Archangium primigenium: one gene and its partner. The protein of the gene in region 1 interacts with the protein of each later gene in a pairwise test. Links are inferred from orthologs where the notes say so. Each region holds a gene or a part of one and is shown in the gene's direction. Other genes may lie near its edges. The genes, in order: ligA and leuS.

Region 1 (9,282 bases):
ACCCGGAGGTGAATCCGGCCGCCATGCGCGCCCTCATCCTCGCGCGCGCGGAGAAGCTGGAGGCCGACGCCCCGCGCCATGGGCTCGCGCCCGGCGAGCGCGTGCCCCGGCTGCTGGCGGGAATCCTGCCCACCAGCGCCGGGCAGCAGATCCTCCGAAACTTCGTGGAGCGGTTCACCTGAGGACCCGCCTGGGGTAGGACTTCCCCATGGCGTCGCGCTGGGACTACCTCTTCGAGACCAAACCGGTTCCCATGATGGACCACCTCCTGGAGGAGGTGGCCAAGCTGCTGGCCAAGGACCTGCGGCAGTGGCCGCCCCCGGTGCAGGAGGTGGACCTGGACGTGGGCGGCACGTTCGCGCCCCTGTTCACCGAGCCGACCCCCCGCCCCGCCGAGGCCGTCTACGACGAGGCGCTGCGGCTGTCGCGCTGGGAGCTGGAGCGGGAGCACGAGGCGTACGACGACTACATGCGCAACAAGCGCTACCTGGAGCGGGGACTCGCGCCCACGGACCGGCTGCCGCTGCTCCTGCTCAACCGGTGGCTCGTGGACCAGATGCTGGGCCTGGGCGAGGCCACCGAGGGCCGGGTCAACCGCCGGTTGATGCTCAAGTGCCTGGAGCGGCTGGAGGCCCGTCGGCGGCTCATCCAGGGGCCCACCGCTTGAGCCCCAGGCGCCCCTCTGCCATAAGCCGCGCCATGCCGGAGCCTCACGAGTCGGACATCCCGGACCCGCGCCGCAAGCGCCTGGTCATCCTCGCCGGACTGTGGGCGGCCATCGCCGTCGTGCTGGTCGTGTTCCACTCGGTGCTGCTGCCCTTCGCCAGCGCCGCGCTCATCGCCTACCTGGTGCATCCGCTCGTCACCCGGCTCACGCGCGTGCGCGTGCGCGGCCACGCCGTGCCCCGCTGGGCGGGCATCCTGCTCATCTACTCGCTCTTCTTCCTCGTGCTCTACCTGTTCTTCATCGCCATGGTGCCGCAGCTCTACGGCGAGCTGGCGCGGGTGAGCCGCGAGGGCGTGGCCTTCGTCAACTCGCTCACGCCCGAGCGCATCCACGTGCTGGCCGACCGGGTGGAGGAGTGGCTGCGCGCGCGGGGCATTCCCGTGGCGCTCGCCACGCCCGCGGAGATGCGCAGCGGCACGCCCGGCGTGGGGCTGATGCTGGACATGGAGAAGCTCATCCAGGACAGCGCCGCGCAGTTGCGCCTGCTGGTGAGCCGGCACCTGGGCGACATCGTCACCCTCTCGCGCGGCATCATCACCTCGGTGGTGACGGGCGTGTTCATGATGTTCTTCATCCTCATGGTGGCCGCGTTCCTGTCCATCGACGCGCACGCCATCGTGGCCTACGTGACGAGCCTGCTGCCGGCCGAGTACGGCACGGATTCCCAGCGGCTGCTCGAGCGCATCGATCGCTCGCTGTCCGGCGTGGTGCGCGGCCAGGTCACCATCTGCCTCGTCAACGGGGCGCTCACCTTCATCGGGCTCTTGTTGTTCGGGGTGAAGTTCGCCTTCCTGCTGGCCAGCGTGGCCACGGTGTTCAGCCTCATCCCCATCTTCGGCACCATCCTGAGCTCGGTGCCCATCGTGCTCATCGCGCTGGCGGACGGCTTCCAGAAGGGCGTCATCATCCTCGTGTGGATCATCGGCATCCACGCGCTGGAGGCCTACTTCCTCAACCCGAAGATCATGGGCTCGGCGGCGCGCATCCACCCGGTCATCGTGGCCTTCAGCCTCATTGGCGGCGAGAAGATGTTCGGCCTGGTGGGCGCGCTCTTCGCGGTGCCCGTGGCCTCCATCCTCGTGGCGTGCTTCGACTACGCGCGCCTCAAGGCCCAGCCCACCCAGCCCTCGGCCATCGAGTTGTCGGGCGCGATCGACTGAGCCCGGGGCCGCTCAGCCCTGGCAGGCCGCCGCGCAGCGCGAGTCGCGGCAGATGACGGTGCAGCGGCCACACTCCAGGCCGTCCTCGGGACAGTCTCCGCCGCAGCGCACCCCGGAGCAGTTGGGCCCGTCCTGCACGTGCGTGGGCCGGGTGCCCAGGCCGCAGCACGCGTTGCCCGTGCAGTCCGCGTCCGAGTAGCAGACGCGGTCGGACTCGGACACGGGGATGTTGCCGAAGTCCAGGTCCACCGGCTCACAGCCCGCCAGCAAAACGAACGCCGCCCCCAGGGCGAGGGCGGCGAGAGAAGAACAACGGATGCGCGACATGAAGGCCTCCTCCAGGAGGCCCCGAGTCTAGCGGTTCATCGAGCCGAGGAACTCGGCGTTCGCCGCGGTGGGACGCATGTGTTTGAGCACGAACTCCATCGCGTCGATGGGCGTGAAGGGGTGGAGCACCTGGCGCAGGGCGGTGATGCGCACCAGGTCCGCCTGGGTGAGCAGCAGCTCCTCCTTGCGCGTGCCGGACTTGTTGATGTCCAGCGTGGGGAAGATGCGCTTCTCCATCAGCTTGCGGTCCAGGACGATTTCCGAGTTACCCGTGCCCTTGAACTCCTCGAAGATGACCTCGTCCATGCGGCTGCCGGTGTCGATGAGCGCCGTGCCGATGATGGTGAGGCTGCCGCCCTCCTCGATGTTGCGCGCGGCGCCGAAGAAGCGCTTGGGCTTGTGCAGGGCGTTGGCGTCCACGCCGCCCGAGAGGATCTTCCCCGAGGCGGGCACCACCGTGTTGTAGGCGCGCGCCAGACGGGTGATGGAGTCGAGCAGGATGCACACGTCATACTTCTGCTCGACCAGGCGCTTGGCCTTGTCGATGACCATCTCGGCCACCTGCACGTGGCGCGTGGCGGGCTCGTCGAAGGTGGAGCTGACCACCTCGCCGCGCACGTTGCGCGCCATGTCGGTGACTTCCTCGGGGCGCTCGTCCACGAGCAGCACGATGAGGTAGACGTCCGGGTGGTTCTTGGAGATGGCGTGCGCGATGTTCTGCAGGAGCACCGTCTTGCCCGCCTTGGGCGGCGCCACGATGAGGCAGCGCTGGCCCAGGCCGATGGGGCAGAACATGTCGATGATGCGCGTGGTCATCTCCGCCCCGTCGTGCTCGAGCTTGAGCTTGCGCGTGGGGTAGAGCGGCGTGAGGTTGTCGAAGAGGATGCGGTCGCGCGTCACCTCCGACAGGGGGTCGGCGAAGTTGACCTTGTCCACCTTCTGCAGCGCGAAGAAGCGCTCGCCCTCGCGCGGCTGGCGGATGGGGCCCGTCACCGTGTCGCCGGGCCGCAGGTTGAAGCGGCGCACCTGCGAGGGCGACACGTAGAGGTCGTCCGGGCTCGCCTGGTAGTCGCTGTCCGCGCTGCGCAGGAAGCCGAAGCCGTCGCTGAGCAGCTCCAGCACGCCCTCGGCGTGTACCTCGAACTTCTTGTCCGCGATGCCCGAGAGCAGCGCGAAGATGAGATCCTGCTTCTTGAGCCCCTGGTAGCCCTCGATGCCGAAGTCGTGGGCCATCTTCGCCAGGTCGGTGATCTTCATGCGCTTGAGGTCATTGAGCTTGATGACCTGCATGGGCGCCCCGTCGCGCGTCACCTCGGTGACCACGGGAGCGTCCGTCGCCTCGGGCGCCGGGGCCGGAGCCGAGGGCTCCTCCTCCCGCGGCTCCTCGGAGGCGCGCGCCTCCTGGTACTCGTCGTCCCGCACGGGCACCGGCTGGGACGGCATGGGCGTGAGCACCGGGCGCGGGGGCGCGGGGGCGGGGGCTGCCTCGACCGCGGGCTCCTCCTCGCGGCGGGCCGCCGTGCGGCGCGAGCGCGTGGGCTTCTCCGGCTCCTCGCGCTCCACCGTCTTGGCCCGTGTCGAGCGCCGCTTGGGCTTCTCCTCCTCGACAACCGGGGGAAGCAGAACTTTTTCCTTGGGTGAACGGGCTTTGGCCATGGTGCGGGGGTCACTGGCGGCGCGATGGGACGCGCCCGGGAATGTCGTGAACGATGTCCGGGGGAAACGCGGAACGCGAAACGCCCTCAGGGCGGCACCGGGATCCCTTCTTGCCGGGACCACGCGGGTGGAGGAACCTTGTGCTGGGAAGTGACGCCTGACGGGTAGGACAACCACCTCATGCGCGCCGCACGAGGTTATTGACCACCTCCGGAGCTGTCAAGGCATCCTCGCTTCCCACGCAGCCCAAGGCCGCACCGCCCCAGAATATTCCCGTCCAGCCGCCGAGCCTCCCGCCGTGACCGCCTCGAAAACCGCCGACGCCCTCCGCATCACGCAGCTCCGCAAGGAGCTCGCCCACCACAACCACCGCTACTACGTGCTCGACTCCCCGGAGGTGAGCGACGCGGAATACGACCGGCTGATGCGCGAGCTCCAGGAGCTGGAGGCGCGCCACCCGGAGCTCGTCACGGACGAGTCCCCCACCCGGCGCGTGGGCGGCGCGCCGGCGGAGAAGTTCGAGAAGGTGCGCCACCGCGAGCCCATGCTGTCGCTGGCCAACGTCTTCGACGACGAGGAGCTGAGCGACTTCGACGAGCGCATCCGCCGCCAGACGGGCCTCGCCAAGGTGGGCTATGTGTGCGAGCCCAAGCTGGACGGCCTGGCCATCACCCTGCGCTACGAGGACGGCCGCTTCGTGCGGGGCGCCACCCGGGGGGACGGCACCGAGGGCGAGGACGTGACGGGCAACCTGCGCACCATCCGCGCCCTGCCCACCGAGCTGATGGCCGAGCCAGGGGTGAAGGTGCCCGGCGCCATCGACGTGCGCGGCGAGGTGTTCATCTCCAAGAAGGACTTCAAGCGGCTCAACGACACGCGCGAGGCGGAGGGCGAGCCGCTCTTCGCCAACCCGCGCAACGCCGCCGCCGGCAGCCTGCGCCAGTTGGATCCGCGCATCACCGCCTCGCGCCCCCTGTCGCTCTACCTCTACGAGTGCGTGCCCGGCGAGGGCGTGCCCGCCTTCCGCTCCCACTCGGAGAAGCTCGCCTACCTGCGCTCGCTCGGCCTGCCGGTCAACCGGGCCGTGGCGGTGGAGGACGTGGACGGGGTGCGCGCGCAGTACCGCGCCTCGCTCGAGGGCCGCCACGCCCTGCCCTTCGAGGTGGATGGCATGGTGGTCAAGGTGGACGAGGAGGACCTGCGCCGGCGCCTGGGCCAGGTGTCCAAGAGCCCGCGCTGGGCCGTGGCCTACAAGTTCCCGCCCGAGGAGGAGTCCACGCTCGTGGAGTCCATCCAGGTGTACGTGGGCCGCACGGGGGCGCTCACGCCCGTGGCCCACCTCAAGCCGGTGAAGGTGGGCGGCGTCACGGTGAGCCGCGCCACCTTGCACAACGAGGACGAGCTGCGGCGCAAGGACGTGCGCCAGGGCGACACCGTCTTCATCCGCCGCGCCGGGGACGTGATTCCAGAAATCGTCAAGGTGGTGGAGGGCAAGCGCCCCGAGGGCGCCCAGCCCTTCGTGTTCCCCACCGAGTGCCCGGTGTGCCACGCGGCCGCCACGCGGGACGAGGAGGGCGCCATCATCCGCTGCACGGGCGCCACCTGTCCCGCCCAGCTCGTGGAGAAGGTGCGCCACTTCGCCTCGCGCACCGCCCTGGACATCGAGGGCCTGGGCGAGAAGCTCGCCGCCCAGCTCGTGGAGTCGGGGCTGGTGAAGACCTTCGCGGACGTCTTCCACCTCACGCGCGCGCGCCTGCTCACGCTCGAGCGCATGGGCGAGAAGAGCGCCGACAACCTCCTGGCCAGCATCGAGCGCGCCAAGCAGACCACCCAGCCGCGCTTCCTCTACGCGCTGGGCGTGCGCCACGTGGGCGAGTCCACCGCGCGGGTGCTCGCCGAGGCCTACCCCGACGTGCGCGGCCTGTACGAGGCCTCCATGGAGGACATCACCCGCGTCAAGGACGTGGGCCCCACCATGGCCGCCGTCATCCACACCTTCTTCCACGAGCCCCTCAACCGCGACGCCATCGAGGCCCTGCTCGCCGCGGGCGTCTCGCCCGCCGCCCCCGTCATCGTCAAGACGGGGCTGTTCGCCGGCCAGACGGTGGTGCTCACCGGCGGCATGAGCGCCATGAGCCGCGAGCAGGCCAAGGAGGAAATCGAGCGCCGGGGCGGTAAGGTGTCCGGAAGTGTCTCGCGCAAGACTGACCTCGTGGTGGCGGGCGAGGACGCCGGCAGCAAGCTGAAGAAGGCCCAGGAACTCGGGGTAAGAATCCTGGACGAGCAGGGCTTCTTGCAGCTGCTGCAGACGGACGCGAGGGGATAGGGCATGTGGGCATGAGCGAGCGCATGAACGACGGCACCCAGGACAGACGGCGCGTGGTGCTGCGCATCCGGGGCACGGTGCAGGGGGTCTCCTACCGGGAGAGCGCCCGCGCCGAGGCCGTACGGCTGGGGCTCACCGGCTGGGTGCGCAACCGCTCGGACGGCTCCGTGGAGGCGCTCGCCGAGGGCCCCGCCCCCGCCCTCGACGCCTTCACCACCTGGTGCCACCAGGGCCCTCCCCTCGCCCGGGTCACGGACGTGGCGCGCGCCGAGGCCCCGGCGCTCGGGGAGTTCACTACCTTCATCGTGGAGCGCAGTTCATGAATCCCTACGCGCCAGCCTCCTTGAGCTCCATGCTGGGCATCAAGTCGGGCAGCAAGGTGTCCGTCATCAACCCCCCGCGCGGCTTCGTGCAGCGGCTCAACCCCCTGCCCGAGGGGGTGGAATTCCTCATCACCGCCCAGACGGGCCTGGACATCATCCTCTTCTTCACCCAGGACACGCACGAGCTCGTCCAGCGCTTGCCGGCCCTCTCGCGCGCCATGACGCTGCAGGGCGGCATCTGGGTGTGCTGGCCCAGCGGCGAGGGCATCAAGACGGCCCTGTCCGAGGACTTCATCCGTCAGGCCGCGCTCGACATCGGCATGGTGGACAACAAGTTGTGCCTCATTGATTCCACCTGGACGGGCCTGCGCCTGGTGCGTCGGCCCCGGGGCCGCCTGGACAAGCCGGACCACCGCAAGCGCGCCCCCACCGCCCAGGCCTGACCCCCCCCCGGGCCCCCAGACCGGCGGACGGCGTCCATTGGACATTTTCCACGTCCCGCCTTTACACGCCGGATCAAGCGTGAAAACCTTTTGGGGTTTTCAGGCCTCGGAACTCTCCGCCAGGGGCGGGGGGTTCAGTCGCCAGTGGATTCGAGATTTCAAGACGGGTGCGTTCCCGGCAACCCGGACGCGCTTGCCACTCCGAGCTTCTCGCCGCCCCCAAGGCGCCCGCGGATGGGCACCGACCGGGTGAGGAAGGCCAGCAGCCGGAAGGCACGAGCGCCTGGACTGCCTCGAACGCTCGATATGGCAGCCAGTCCCGCCCGGCGAGGTGCCGGTAGCCGCGGGACGACATGACACCGGAGGAGCAGGTCGTGGTCCCCTCAGCCCCCTCTCGCGCGCGAACAGCCCCCTCCCGCATCCGCGGGCGGATCCGCGTCCGCGCACGGGCAGGAGCCAGGACCGCCTCTCCCCTCGCAGCGCGCTCGGTAGCGGCAGACGCCGTCGACTCCCGTCCGCCGGAGTCCCCGCGCCCGCGCGCGCGCCCAGGATTCATCCATGAGCAGCATCCTCGTCATCAACGCCGCGGGCCGGGAGACCCGGGTCGCCCTCGTCGAGAACGGGCACATCGCGGAGTTCTACCTCGAGCGCAAGAAGGACAAGGGAGTCGTCGGTAACATCTACAAGGGCCGCGTGGTCCGGGTGCTCCCCGGCATGCAGGCGGCCTTCGTGGACATTGGCCTGGAGAAGGCGGCCTTCCTCTACGTCAGTGACGTGGTCTACGACCCGGACTTCGCGCGCGCCCAGTTCGAGCTGACCGAGGGCGAGCACGAAGAGGCCATGGACGTGCCCGAGGAGTCCGAGGCCATGGCCGCCGAGGAGGCGCACCATGAGCCCGCGCCCCCCGAGCACGCCCACGCCGAGCCCGTGCCCACCGAGCCCGCGGTCGCCGGGCCCGTGCCCGAGGCCCCCCTCCCGGCCGAGGCGTCTGGCCACGGGGCAGAGGCCACCGAGGCCTCCGCCGAGCCCGCGTCCGACAGCCCGCCCCCCTTCGTGCCGCCCGCGGCCGAGGCGGAGGCCCCCATGTCCGCCCTGGAGGCGGCGCCGCACGAGTCGCCCCTCGCCCTGGAGTCTCCCGCGCACCACGAGGCCCCCGTGCCGGTGAGCGAGGCGGCGCCCCCCACCGTGGAGCTCGCGCCCGAGGCGACGCCGGTCACCGCCTCCGAGTCCGCCCCCCAGGCCGAGTCCGCCCCCCAGGCCGAGTCCGCGCCCCAGGCCGAGTCCGCCCTCGCCCGGCCGGAGCAGGCCGCCGGCGAGCGCCGCGCCCCCCGGGAGCACCGCGAGGCCGCGCGCGAGGCGCGTGAAGCCCGCCGTGACCCCAAGGAGTCCAAGGAGCGCGGCGAGAAGGAGCGCGGCGACAAGGACAAGCGCAACAAGCAGCGCGACGAGCCGCAGCGCAAGCGCGAGGAGGACAAGAGCAAGCCGCGCAAGACGGCGAAGATCGAGGATCTGCTCAAGGTGGGCCAGGAGGTCGTGGTCCAGATCTCCAAGGATCCCATCGGCACCAAGGGCGCGCGCCTCACCTCGCACATCTCCATCCCGGGCCGCCACCTGGTGTTCATGCCCACGGTGGACCACGTGGGCATCAGCCGCCGCATCTCCAACGAGAAGGAGCGCAAGCGCCTGCGGGAGATGGTGGACCGCTTCCGCCCGCCGGGCACCGGCTTCATCGTGCGCACGGTGGCCGAGAACGTGCCCCAGGAGAAGCTCGAGAGCGACATCCGCTTCCTCATCGAGGTGTGGAACCAGGTCGTGCGCCGCAACGAGAAGCGCGGCGGCTCGGGGCTCCTGCACCCGGACCTGGATCTCATCCTGCGCGCCACGCGCGACCTGTTCGCCCATGACGTGGAGAAGCTCGTCGTGGATGACCGCGAGGAGTACGAGCGCATCCTCGGCTTCGTGAACGCGCAGGACCCGGCGCTCAAGGACCGGGTGGTGCTGCACGAGTCGGACGAGCCCGTGTTCGACGCCTACGGCATCGAGCACGAATTGCAGCGCGCCACCCAGCGCAAGGTGTGGCTCAAGAGCGGCGGCTACCTCATCATCGATCAGGCCGAGGCGCTCACCGCCATCGACGTCAACTCGGGCCGCTACGTCGGCAAGAAGAGCCTCGAGGAGACGATCACGAAGATCAACGTCGAGGCGGCCAAGGAGATCGTCTACCAGCTGCGGCTGCGCAACATCGGCGGCATCATCATCTGCGACTTCATCGACATGGAGAAGACGCAGAACCGCGACAAGGTCTTCAAGTCGCTACAGG
Region 2 (10,521 bases), 4.3 Mb from region 1 along the record:
CCCCTGGCGGCCCGCGCCCTGGTGTCCCTGGCGTCGAGCCACCGCGCGCCGGTGCTCCAGGTGCTGGAGTCCGCCCTGGAGCAGGACGCGGATCCCGCGGTGCTCAGCGCCCTGGTGCGGGTGGGCGGCACCGCCAAGCTGCCCCTGGTGCGCCGCATCGCGCGGCAGGCGGCGGTGCCCCTGCGCGCCACCGCCGTGGAGGTGGTGGCCGCGGTGGACCCCTCCGGCGGACTGGAGCTGGCGCGGGCCGCGCTGGTGGACGAGGCCTCGCCGGTGCGCGCCGCGGCGGTGCGGGTGCTCGGCCAGGTGGGGGACGCCTCCATGTCGGAGCTGCTCGCCCGGGCCCTCGCCGACAGATCCCTGGACGTGCAGCTCTCCGCCCTGGAGGCCGTGGGCGAGTGCGGGGCCGTGGATCGGGCGGGCGACCTGGAGGCCCTGGTGCGCCACCCGGACGGGGCCATCGCCTTTCGCGCGGTGCGCTCGCTGGCCCGGCTGGGCGTGCTGCGCGACGAGGTGCTCGCCCGCGCGGTGGAGCATGAGGATCACGAGGTGGTGAAGGCGGCGCTCCAGGCGGACGCGGACCATGGCGGTGGTGAGGCCCTGGCGCTCAAGCTGCTCGGCCACGGGCGCTGGGACGTGCGCGCCGCGGCGGCCCGGGTCCTGGCGGATGCCGGCGGCACGGACTGCCTGCCGGCGATGCTCTCGGCGCTGTCCGTGGAAACGGACACGCTGGCGCGCCGGGCCCTGGTGGACGCGGTGGAACGGCTGACGGGACGCTGAGGCGGGGAGGGACGCGGGGTTGATGCCTTTCGATTCAGGCCGGCCGGAGATGAACGCGGAGGAGTTCCGCCTGCTGCGGGACTTCGTGTACGCCTACTGCGGCATCCTGGTCCGCGACGACATGAAGTACGTCATGCAGCGGCGGCTCTGGCCGCGTCTGGAGGCCCTGGGCCTCAATGACTTCGCCTCCTACTACCGCTACCTGCGCTTCGATGCGCAGCGCCGCGCCGAGCTGGACACGGCCATCGAGGCCCTCACCACGCACGAGACGTACTTCTTTCGCGAGCCGCGCCAGCTCAAGGCCTTCTCCCAGGAAGTCCTCCCCGTGCTCGAGCGGCGCAACGCGCGCCTGCGTCGGCTGCGGCTGTGGTCCGCGGGCTGCTCCTCCGGCGAGGAGGCCTACACGCTCGCCATGCTCCTCAAGGAGAGCGGCCGCTTCGAGGGGTGGGACGTCGAGGTGCACGGCTCGGACATCTCCCGCCGCGTGCTGGCGGCGGCGCGCCAGGGCGAGTACGGGCCGAGCGCGCTGCGCGCCACGTCCGCCGAGCAGCTCGCCCGGTACTTCACCCAGATTGGCCCCAACCGGGTGCGGGTGCGCGAGGACATCCGCGCCTGGGTGACGTTCGGCCACCACAACCTGCAGGACACCGAGCACGGCACGTCCTCGCCGCGCGTGGACGCCGTCTTCTGCCGCAACGTGCTCATCTACTTCGACACGCCCGCCCGCCAGCGCGTGCTCAAGCTCCTCTATGACCGGCTGGTGCCGGGGGGCTACCTCATGCTCGGGCACTCGGAGAACCTCATCAACCTGAGCGCCGACTTCGAGCTGGTGCACCTGCGCGGCGACCTCGTCTACCGCCGTCCGGAGCTGGGGGGATGGAACCCGTGAGCGTCCTGCCTCCCGTGAAGGTCCTGGTGGTGGACGACTCGGAGTCCAACCGCAAGCTGCTGACGGAGCTCATCGAGTCCGCGCCGGATCTCAAGGTCGTGAGCACCGCGGCGGACGGCAACGAGGGCCTGCGCCAGGTGATGGCCCTGCACCCGGACGTGGTGACCCTGGACCTGGAGATGCCGCGGCTGGGGGGCTACTCCTTCCTGCGCCTGCTCAAGAACTCCGCGCCCACGCCCGTCATCGTCATCTCCAGCTACGCGCACCAGGCGGACGTCTTCAAGGCGCTGGAGCTGGGCGCCGCGGACTTCATCGCCAAGCCCGCCCGGCCCACGCCCGAGGCCCTGGAGAAGCTGCGCCGGGAGCTGCAGGACAAGGTGCGCGCCGCGCGTCAGCTGCGTCCCGAGCGCCACGTGCTCCCGCGCCGTCCCCGGGGGCTCGTCATGGATCCCTCGTTCGTGGTGGGCGTGGGCGCCTCCACCGGCGGGCCGCCCGCCGTGCAGCGGCTGCTGGAGGCGATCGCCGTCGAGCCCACGGTGAGCCTGTTGGTGTGCCAGCACATGCCCAAGCAGTTCACCCGGGCGTTCGCCGAGCGCTTGGATCGCCTCGGCCCCTTCACCGTGCGCGAGGCCCAGGATGGCGACTTGCTGCAGCCCGGCCATGTCTTCATCGCGCCGGGAGGCCGGCAGCTCGTGGTGTACCGGCAGGGCGGGCGCTACACGCTGGGCACCCCGCCGCCCACGCTCCAGGACAAGCACGCGCCCTCGGTGGACCGGCTCTTCCAGAGCCTCGCCGAGGTGTTCGGTGCGCGGGCCCTCGGTGTGGTACTGACGGGCATGGGCTCGGACGGAGCCCAGGGCACCCGGAGCATCCACAAAGCGGGCGGCGAGGTGTGGGCGGAGTCGGAGCGCACGGCGGTCGTCTACGGAATGCCCCAGGAAGCGGTGGCCACGGGCGCGGTGAGCCGCGTGCTGCCCCTGGGCGAGATTGGCCCCGCGCTGGTGGAACTGGCGCGCAAGAGGCGGTGACATGAAGAGCTTTCCTTCCGATTTCGCGGACCTGCTCACCCCCAAGGGGCGGCGCATCCTCGAGGGCCGCGACCGCGAGGCGTGCGGCATCCTGCTCAAGCCGGGCCACCGCTTCGTGGCGCTCGGCGGCGTGGTGGACGCGCGCAAGGCCGCCGCGTGCCTCGCCGCGCTGGAGTCCTCCCTGGAGGGCACCCTCACGGCCATGGAGGAGCCCATCCCCCCGGAGAGCATCTTCGGGATGACGGAGAACTACGAGGAGCTGCTGCCCAAGACGGTGCGCGTGCGCACGGCGATGCTGGAGAGCCGGCGCTCGCGCTCGTGGGCCGCGGCCGAGCGGGTGGGGCTCGTGGAGATGATGCGCTCGGAGAGCTTCGCGGCCTTCGCGGCGGCGGTGAGCGGCCGGCCCCTGCGGCGCAAGTGGGGGATTCAGGCGCTGTGTTACGGCCCGGGGGACTACGCCGGGCCCCACAACGATCACCACCCCGAGGACGAAGAGGCCGCCAACGGCTACGTGGACATGCACCTCACGTTCGCCACGCGCGCCGTGGCGCACCAGTGGCTCATCTACTCCAAGCAGGGCCACTTCTCGCAGATGAGCAGCGTCAACACGCTGGGCGGCATCACCGTGTACCGGCTGCCCTTCTGGCACTACACCACGCCGCTCATGGCCCGGCCCGGCGCGGAGGCCGACGCGCGGCGCTGGGTGCTGCTCGGCACCTTCCTGGATGCCCCCGAGCAGCGCCGACGCAACACCGCCATCGAGCCGCCGCCGGTGTCCGCCGCCTCGGTCCTGCTCGCCAGGCGCTAGAAAAAGAATCGGGGAGGAGCCGATCCCCCGAGCGGCTCCTCCCCGACGAACTCTTCCCCGTCACTTCCCCCGAACTGCCCCCTCGAAAGACTTCCCCCGACCCGCCCGTCCTGCCCCGACCCGCCCGTCCCGCCCCGTGCTACCCGAGGAGGGACATAGCAGTCCGCGTGCCAGGGTCGGCGGAGGGCGAAACTCCCATGATTCCAGGGGGTTGGCGGAGCGTTGGGCGCGGGAGGGATTTCCCATCCGGTAAGACTTACGGGCGGGCCCTCCCCGGGGCTGGACGGGCGCGGGCGGCGCGTCGGCGAGGCGCCTGGCAGCGGGGGCAGAAGAACAGGCTCCGCCCGGCGAGCGGCACCCGGGCGACGGGGGTGGCGCAGTGAGGGCAGGGGAGGTCCTCGCGGTCGTAGACGCAGAAGCGGTCCTCCCGGCGCCGGCCGGGGAGGGTGAGGGCGGTGGGGGGCGCATGGGGTGGGACGATGCGGCCATCCCGGGCGGCGTCCTCGAGCAACTGGCGCAGGGCCGTCCACAAGCGCTCGAAGTCGGGGGCGCGCAAGTCGCTCGCGGGCAGGTGGGGCGACAGGCGCGCGAGGAAGAGGGCCTCGGCGCGCAGGATGTTGCCCACCCCCGAGATGCGGGACTGGTCGAGCAGGGCGGTGGCGATCGGCGCGCGGACCTGACGCAGGGCCGCGAAGGCCCGCTCGCGGGACGCGTCGGCGTGGAGGGGGTCCTCGCCCAGGCGGGCCCGGAGCGCGGCCTCGGCGTCCGGGGTGAGCAGCTCACAGGTCTGGGGGCCGGACAGCTGGAGCGTCGCGTGGGGGGAGGCGAGCCTCAGCCGACAGGCCGGGGACGGGGGGGTGGCCTGGGCGCGGAAGTGGCGGATGGTGCCGAACAGGCCCAGGTGCACGTGGAGCCGGACCCCGCCCTCGAAGTGGTGGAAGAGGTGCTTGCCATGGGCCCGCACGTCCTCGAGCACCCGCCCCGAGAGGTGGGGGGCCTCGGCGGCGAAGCGCCCCTGGGGGGAGTCCGCGGTGAAGCGACGGCCGACGAGCCAGCGGCGGTGGACGCGGGCGAGGCGGTGGATGATGTTTCCCTCGGGCATCCCTGGCAGGTAACGTCCGGCGGGCGACCTGTCGCGTCGACGCGGGAGCCCCGCGCCCTCCGGCGTGGACCCTCGGGAGGAGCGAAGGCGCTCAGTCCCCTGCCTGCTTCGGCGCCCGGCGGTGGTATCCTCCCGCGTCATGACGCAGGAGATCCGGGCCCTGGTGGTGGATGACTCGCAGGCCATGCGGCGCAGCCTCATGTACGCGCTGCAGCGCTTGGGCACGTGGCTCCACACGGACGAGGCCCACGACGGGGCCGAGGGCCTCAAGAAGCTGACCCTGGGCCGCTACGATCTCATCCTGACCGACATCAACATGCCGCTCATGGACGGGCTCAAGCTCATCCACCACATCCGCCAGCAGGACGCGTACCGCACGGTGCCCATCGTGGTCATCACCACCGAGTCGGCCACCGAGGATCGGGCGCGGGCCATGGCCCTGGGGGCGAGCGCCTACCTGGTCAAGCCGGTACAGTCCAAGGTGGTACAGGACACGGTGAAGGGCCTGCTGCGGCTGGATTAGGGGGTTGCCGGGGGCCCGTCCCCCACGTAAGACGCGGGCCGTCATGGCCATGAACGAGCGTTACGAGCCGCAGGCAATCGAGTCGAAGTGGCAGCAGCGGTGGAGCGAGGCGGGCGTGTTCCGCGCCGGCACGCGCCCCGGAGCCCCCAAGAAGTACATCCTCGAGATGCTGCCGTACCCCAGCGGGAAGATGCACATGGGGCACGTGCGCAACTACCTCATCGGGGACGTCTACGCGCGCTTCTTCAAGATGCGCGGCTTTGACGTGCTGCACCCCATGGGCTGGGACGCCTTCGGCCTGCCGGCGGAGAACGCGGCCATCAAGGACGGCGTGCACCCAGCGGTGCGCACCCGCGAGAACATCGACTCCTTCAAGAAGGAGATCCACTCGCTGGGCTACAGCTACGACTGGTCGCGCGAGGTGAACACCAGCGAGCCCGAGTACTACCGCTGGAACCAGTGGTTCTTCATCCAGATGCTCCAGCGGGGGCTCGTCTATCGCCGCTTCAGCAAGGTGAACTGGTGCACGGGCTGTCTCACGGTCATCGCCAACGAGCAGGTGAAGGACGGCGTGTGCGAGCGCTGTGATTCGCCGGTGCTCGACAAGGAAATGCCCGAGTGGGCATTCCGGATCACCCGCTACTCGCAGGACCTGCTCGACGGCCTGGACCAGCTCAAGGAGTGGCCCGAGCGCATCACCTCCATGCAGCGCAACTGGATCGGCCGCTCCGAGGGCGTGGAGGCCGACTTCACCGTGCAGGGCTCGGACGAGCGCCTGCGCGTGTTCACCACGCGCGTGGACACCATCTTCGGCTGCACCTACGTGGTGCTCGCGCCGGACCACAAGCTCGTCTCGCGCATCACCACGCCCGCGCAGCGCGCCGAGGTGGACGCCTTCGTGAAGAAGATGGCGGCCACCTCCAAGACGGAGCGCACGGACGAGGGCGCCACCAAGGAAGGCGTGTTCACGGGCGCCCACGCGCTCAACCCCTTCACGGGCCAGCCGGTGCCCATCTGGATCGCCAACTTCGTGCTGTCCGACTACGGCACGGGCGCGGTGATGAGCGTGCCGGCGCACGACGCGCGCGACTTCGAGTTCGCGCGCAAGTACGCGCTGCCCGTGCGCGGGGTGGTGCAGCCCGCCCAGGGTGACAAACTTCCCGCGGGCGACGCGCTGGAGTCCGCGGCCACCGAGGACGGCGTGCTGGCGGACTCGGGCGAGTACTCGGGCCTCACCTCCGCCGAGGCGCGCAAGAAGATGGGCGCCTTCCTCCAGGCCCAGGGCAAGGGCGAGCCCAAGGTGACGTACCGCCAGAAGGACTGGGGCTTCAGCCGCCAGCGCTACTGGGGCACCCCCATCCCCATCGTCTACTGCGAGGCGTGCGACCCCGAGCGCAAGGGCCAGGCCGTGCCGATCGAGCAGCTGCCGGTGCGCCTGCCGGAGATCGACACCCAGGCGGTGCTCACGGGCAAGGGCGAGCCCCCGCTGGCCAAGGTGCCCGGGTTCGTCAACGCCACGTGTCCCACGTGCAACGGCCCCGCGCGCCGCGAGACGGAGACGATGGACACCTTCGTCGACTCCTGCTGGTACTTCGCGCGCTACCTCTCGCCGCACTACGCCGAGGCGCCCTTCGATCCGAAGGAGGCCCAGCGCTGGCTGCCGGTGGACGTGTACGTGGGCGGCCCCGAGCACGCGGTGATGCACCTGCTCTACTTCCGCTTCTGGACGCGGGTGATGAAGCTCCTGGGCCTGTCCCCGGTGGACGAGCCCGTCACGCGCCTGGTCACCCAGGGCATCGTCAACGGGCCCGACGGGCGCAAGATGTCCAAGCGCTGGGGCAACGTGGTGGCCCCCTCGTCCATCGTGCAGAAGTACGGCGCGGACACGGCGCGCGCCTACGTGATGTTCGCCGGCCCGCCCGAGCGCGACTTCGACTGGTCGGATGACCAGGTGGAGGGCGCCTTCCGCTTCCTCAAGCGGGTGTGGGTGCTCGCCCAGCAGCACCAGGGCACGGCGGGCACGACGCACGAGGGCGCCTTCGAGGGCAAGGCGCTGGAGATCCGCCGCGCGGCGCACAAGTGCCTCAAGCGGGTGGGGGAGGCCATCGACCGGCTGTCCTTCAACACCGCCATCGCCGGGTGCATGGAGTACGTGAACGCGCTCTACGCGCTGGGCACGCCGGAGTCGGTCGCGGAGAAGGCCGCCATGGCCGAGGCCGTGAAGGTGCTCACCGTGGTGCTCACGCCCTTCACCCCCCACCTGGCGGACGAGATCGCCGAGGCCTACGGCGCCAAGGACTTCGTCGTCAACCAGGGCTGGCTGGAGTTCGATCCGGCGCTGGTGGTGGATGACGTCATCCCCTACGCGGTGCAGGTCAACGGCAAGCTGCGCGCCGAGGTGCGCGTGGCGGCGGACGCGGGCGAGGCGGACGTGCGCGCCGCGGCCGAGGCGGACGAGCGGGTGAAGGCCGCGCTGGCGGGCAAGACGCTGCGCAAGTTCGTCTTCGTGCCCAAGCGCCTGGTGAACTTCGTCGTCGGCTGAGCCGCGTGAGCGGAGGGCGTGCCCGCGCCGGGCGCCCTCCTGCTCGGGCTTGACCCGGAGGACCCCGCCGCTAGTGTGCTCGGCATGTTCCGCGCGCGCGTGGTGAGGTGGTTGTGGGTGGGGTGCCTGGGGGTGCTCTCGGGCATGGGCTGCGGCTACCGCTTCACCCCTCGGAGCGCGGGGCTGCCCGAGGGCGTGCGCTCGGTGTGTGCGCCGATCTTCCGCAACGACACGCCCGAGCCGGGCCTGGAGGCGCTCTTCACCCGCGTGCTCCGCCTGGAGCTGGTGCGCGCGGGCGTGCTGGGCGCCGAGGGCGCGTGCGACGCGACGATCGAGGGGGTGGTGGCGGGGGTGGGCAGCGCGCCGACCATCGTCACGGATCCCGTGTACGACGGAAACACGCGGGTGGCGGAGCCTCGGCTCGCCAGCTACCGCGCTTCGGCGACGGTGGTGCTGCGCCTGCGCAAGGACGGCGGGGTGCTGTCGGAGACGGTGGTCACCGGCAACGAGGACTTCCTGCCGGGCACGGCGAGCGTGTCCGGCGACATCCTGGAAGCCGAGGCCAACCGTCAGGCCGCGCTCCACCGTCTCGCCGAGACGTTGATGCGCGAGGGATATGACCGGTTGGCCAGCGACTGGTGAAGCCCGCGAGGACTACTTCGCGGTGGCGGCGGCCTTGGCGCGGTTGACGGCCTTGGCCAGGCGCGAGATGCGGCGGGAAGCGGCGCGCTTGTGGACCACGCCCTTGCTGGCGGCCTTGTTCAGGCGGCTGGCGGCGGCCTTGAAGGCCTCCGGCGCCTTGGCCGTGTCGGTGGTGAGGGTGTCGCGCAGGGTCTTCACGGCGTCCTTCACCGTGGTGCGCACGTTGATGTTGCGGGCGCGGCGCTTCTGCGCCTGGCGGTTACGCTTCTCTGCAGACTTGGTGTTGGCCAAGGTGATCTCCAGCGTACTTCTGTGGAAAGAGGGGGCGTACCTACTTCGTCCCCTACCGGAGCGTCAAGACTTGCGTGATCCGGAAGCGGGGAAGCCCTTCCTCAGGGTTCGGGAACGGCATACTCCCACTCCAGCCCGGCGGGATCACGAAACATGATCGTCTCCGCGCCAAGGTCGCCTTCTCGCACACATCCCGGGGAGGCGGCCTCTAGCAGGGTCCGTAGGCGGCGCACGGCCGCTCCCGAGGGGGCCTCGAAGGTCAGCCGGGTGGGGGAGGGGGCGGCGGACCCGGGCACGAAGGTGATCCGGTACAGCCCGTCCCCATAGACGGCCTCCCGTGCCGACGCCCGCCCGGCGCTCCAACCGAGCAGGGGCGCCACCTGATCCCAGAAGGCCCGCTGGGGGGCGAGCGCTTCCACGGGCAGTCGCAGGGCGACGAGGGGGGCGCGGGGCACCCGGGTGGGCGGGGGGAGGGCCTTCTCCACCGCCTTGGCCTCCCCCCAGTGCCGCATCATCTGCTCCAGGCTGCCCTCGCCGAGCGCGACGCCCTCGGCGCGCAGGGCCGACTCGAGGTGCTGGAAGCGGGTGGTGAAGCGGCGCAGGGCCATGCGCAGCGCGTCCTCGGCCGGGGTCTTCAGGAAGCGCGCGACGTTGGCCAGGGCCAGGAGGACATCGCCCAGCTCGTGCTCCAGGGCGTCGCGGTCCCCCGAGGCGATGGCCTCGTCGAGCTCTCCCAACTCCTCGGTGAGCTTGGCGCGCACGTGCGCCAGATCCGGCCAGTCGAAGCCGAGCCGGCTCGCCTTCTCCACCAGCCGCTCGGCGCGCAAGAGCGCCGGCGCGCCCGCGGGCACCCCGTCGAGCACCGAGCCCTCCCGGCCCGTCTTCTTCTTGCGCTCGGCGGCCTTGAGCTTCGCCCAGTTGGCCAGCGGCTGGGGGGTGCCGTCCTCGCGCTTCTCCCCGAACACGTGGGGGTGGCGGTGGGTGAGTTTGTCGCTGATGGACGCACATACGTCCGCCAGGGTGAACTCCCCCAGTTCCTCGGCGAGCCGGGCGTGGAAGACGATCTGGAAGAGCAGATCCCCCAGCTCCTCGCACAGGGGCGCCCAGGGGCCGCCCTCGGCCACCCGGTCCATCTCCTCCAGGACCTCGAAGGCCTCCTCGGTGAGATAAGGGCGGATGGAGCGCAGGTCCTGCTCCCGGTCCCACGGACAGCCATCCTGGGCGCGCAGGCGGGCCATGATTTCCGCGAGCCTGTCCAATTGCGGTCCTGCTGAACCCATATGTCCCCTCTCCGGGCGAGCAGGTTGCTGTTAACACGGGAACCTCCGGAGTGGGGGACGACAACTTCCGTGAGACGGACCCGTCGCCTATGCTCGGGACCTCGAATGTCGCGCCCCCCCTTCTTGCGCTGCCTTCCGCTGTTGCTCTGCCTGCTGTCGGGACTGCCCGCGCGCCAGGCCCATGCGCAGCACTTCCACGATCCCTCCATGCTGGACCCGGAGGAGATGGCCATGCCCGACGATCCGGAGTCCGACGACTCCGGGGACGAGGAGCAGGACGACTCCGCCACGGCCAAGGGCAAGAACGCCAAGGGTGCCAAGGGCGCCAAGGGTGACGTGTCCCCGGCCGAGGCCAAGGGCGGCAAGAACGCCAAGGGCGAGCCCGTGCCCGAGCCGGCGGTGGTGCCCGCCGCGCCGCCGCCCGTGGTCCGGCCGCCGCCCGCGCCCATCCTCTCGCCGCGCGTCACCGACGCGGACCTGGCCGCGGCCTGGACGCGCTGGCGTACCGCCGTGGAGTCGATGGACAAGGACGGGGCGACCAAGGCCCAGGCGGAGCTGGTGGCGCTCAAGCAGGAAGTGGGCGCCATGGACATCGACGCCTTCAGCATGGCGCTCATCCGCGCGGCCGAGGGTCGG

Evidence for each region.
Region 2: the proteins of ligA (region 1) and leuS interact in binary tests that used the Escherichia coli proteins (3 or more experiments, as listed by UniProt). The link is inferred for Archangium primigenium from one-to-one orthologs.

Annotation. Positions count from the first base shown.
Region 1 is NZ_JADWYI010000001.1:2,808,978-2,818,259, reverse strand. What follows is about bases 3,795-6,682. They hold ligA (NAD-dependent DNA ligase LigA), read left to right. Parts: upstream 3,795-4,168; coding sequence 4,169-6,196; downstream 6,197-6,682. Other genes in these bases: I3V78_RS11995 (DUF3052 family protein), read left to right, coding at 6,516-6,682; I3V78_RS12000 (acylphosphatase), read left to right, coding at 6,220-6,519; rho (transcription termination factor Rho), read right to left, coding at 3,795-3,870. Outside these bases: I3V78_RS12030 (glutamine amidotransferase), read left to right, coding at 1-182; I3V78_RS12025 (hypothetical protein), read left to right, coding at 209-667; I3V78_RS12020 (AI-2E family transporter), read left to right, coding at 700-1,887; I3V78_RS12015 (hypothetical protein), read right to left, coding at 1,900-2,214; more of rho, read right to left, coding at 2,242-3,794; more of I3V78_RS11995, read left to right, coding at 6,683-6,962; I3V78_RS11990 (Rne/Rng family ribonuclease), read left to right, coding at 7,521-9,282. UniProt on the Escherichia coli protein: DNA ligase that catalyzes the formation of phosphodiester linkages between 5'-phosphoryl and 3'-hydroxyl groups in double-stranded DNA using NAD as a coenzyme and as the energy source for the reaction.
Region 2 is NZ_JADWYI010000001.1:7,062,095-7,072,615, reverse strand. Bases 4,814-7,922 are described here. They hold leuS (leucine--tRNA ligase), read left to right. Parts: upstream 4,814-5,173; coding sequence 5,174-7,672; downstream 7,673-7,922. Other genes in these bases: lptE (LPS assembly lipoprotein LptE), read left to right, coding at 7,757-7,922; I3V78_RS28895 (response regulator), read left to right, coding at 4,814-5,130. Also shown: I3V78_RS28920 (HEAT repeat domain-containing protein), read left to right, coding at 1-780; I3V78_RS28915 (CheR family methyltransferase), read left to right, coding at 803-1,669; chemotaxis-specific protein-glutamate methyltransferase CheB, read left to right, coding at 1,657-2,697; I3V78_RS28905 (hypothetical protein), read left to right, coding at 2,699-3,505; I3V78_RS28900 (Fpg/Nei family DNA glycosylase), read right to left, coding at 3,762-4,607; more of I3V78_RS28895, read left to right, coding at 4,747-4,813; more of lptE, read left to right, coding at 7,923-8,314; rpsT (30S ribosomal protein S20), read right to left, coding at 8,327-8,605; mazG (nucleoside triphosphate pyrophosphohydrolase), read right to left, coding at 8,707-9,885; I3V78_RS28870 (tetratricopeptide repeat protein), read left to right, coding at 9,991-10,521.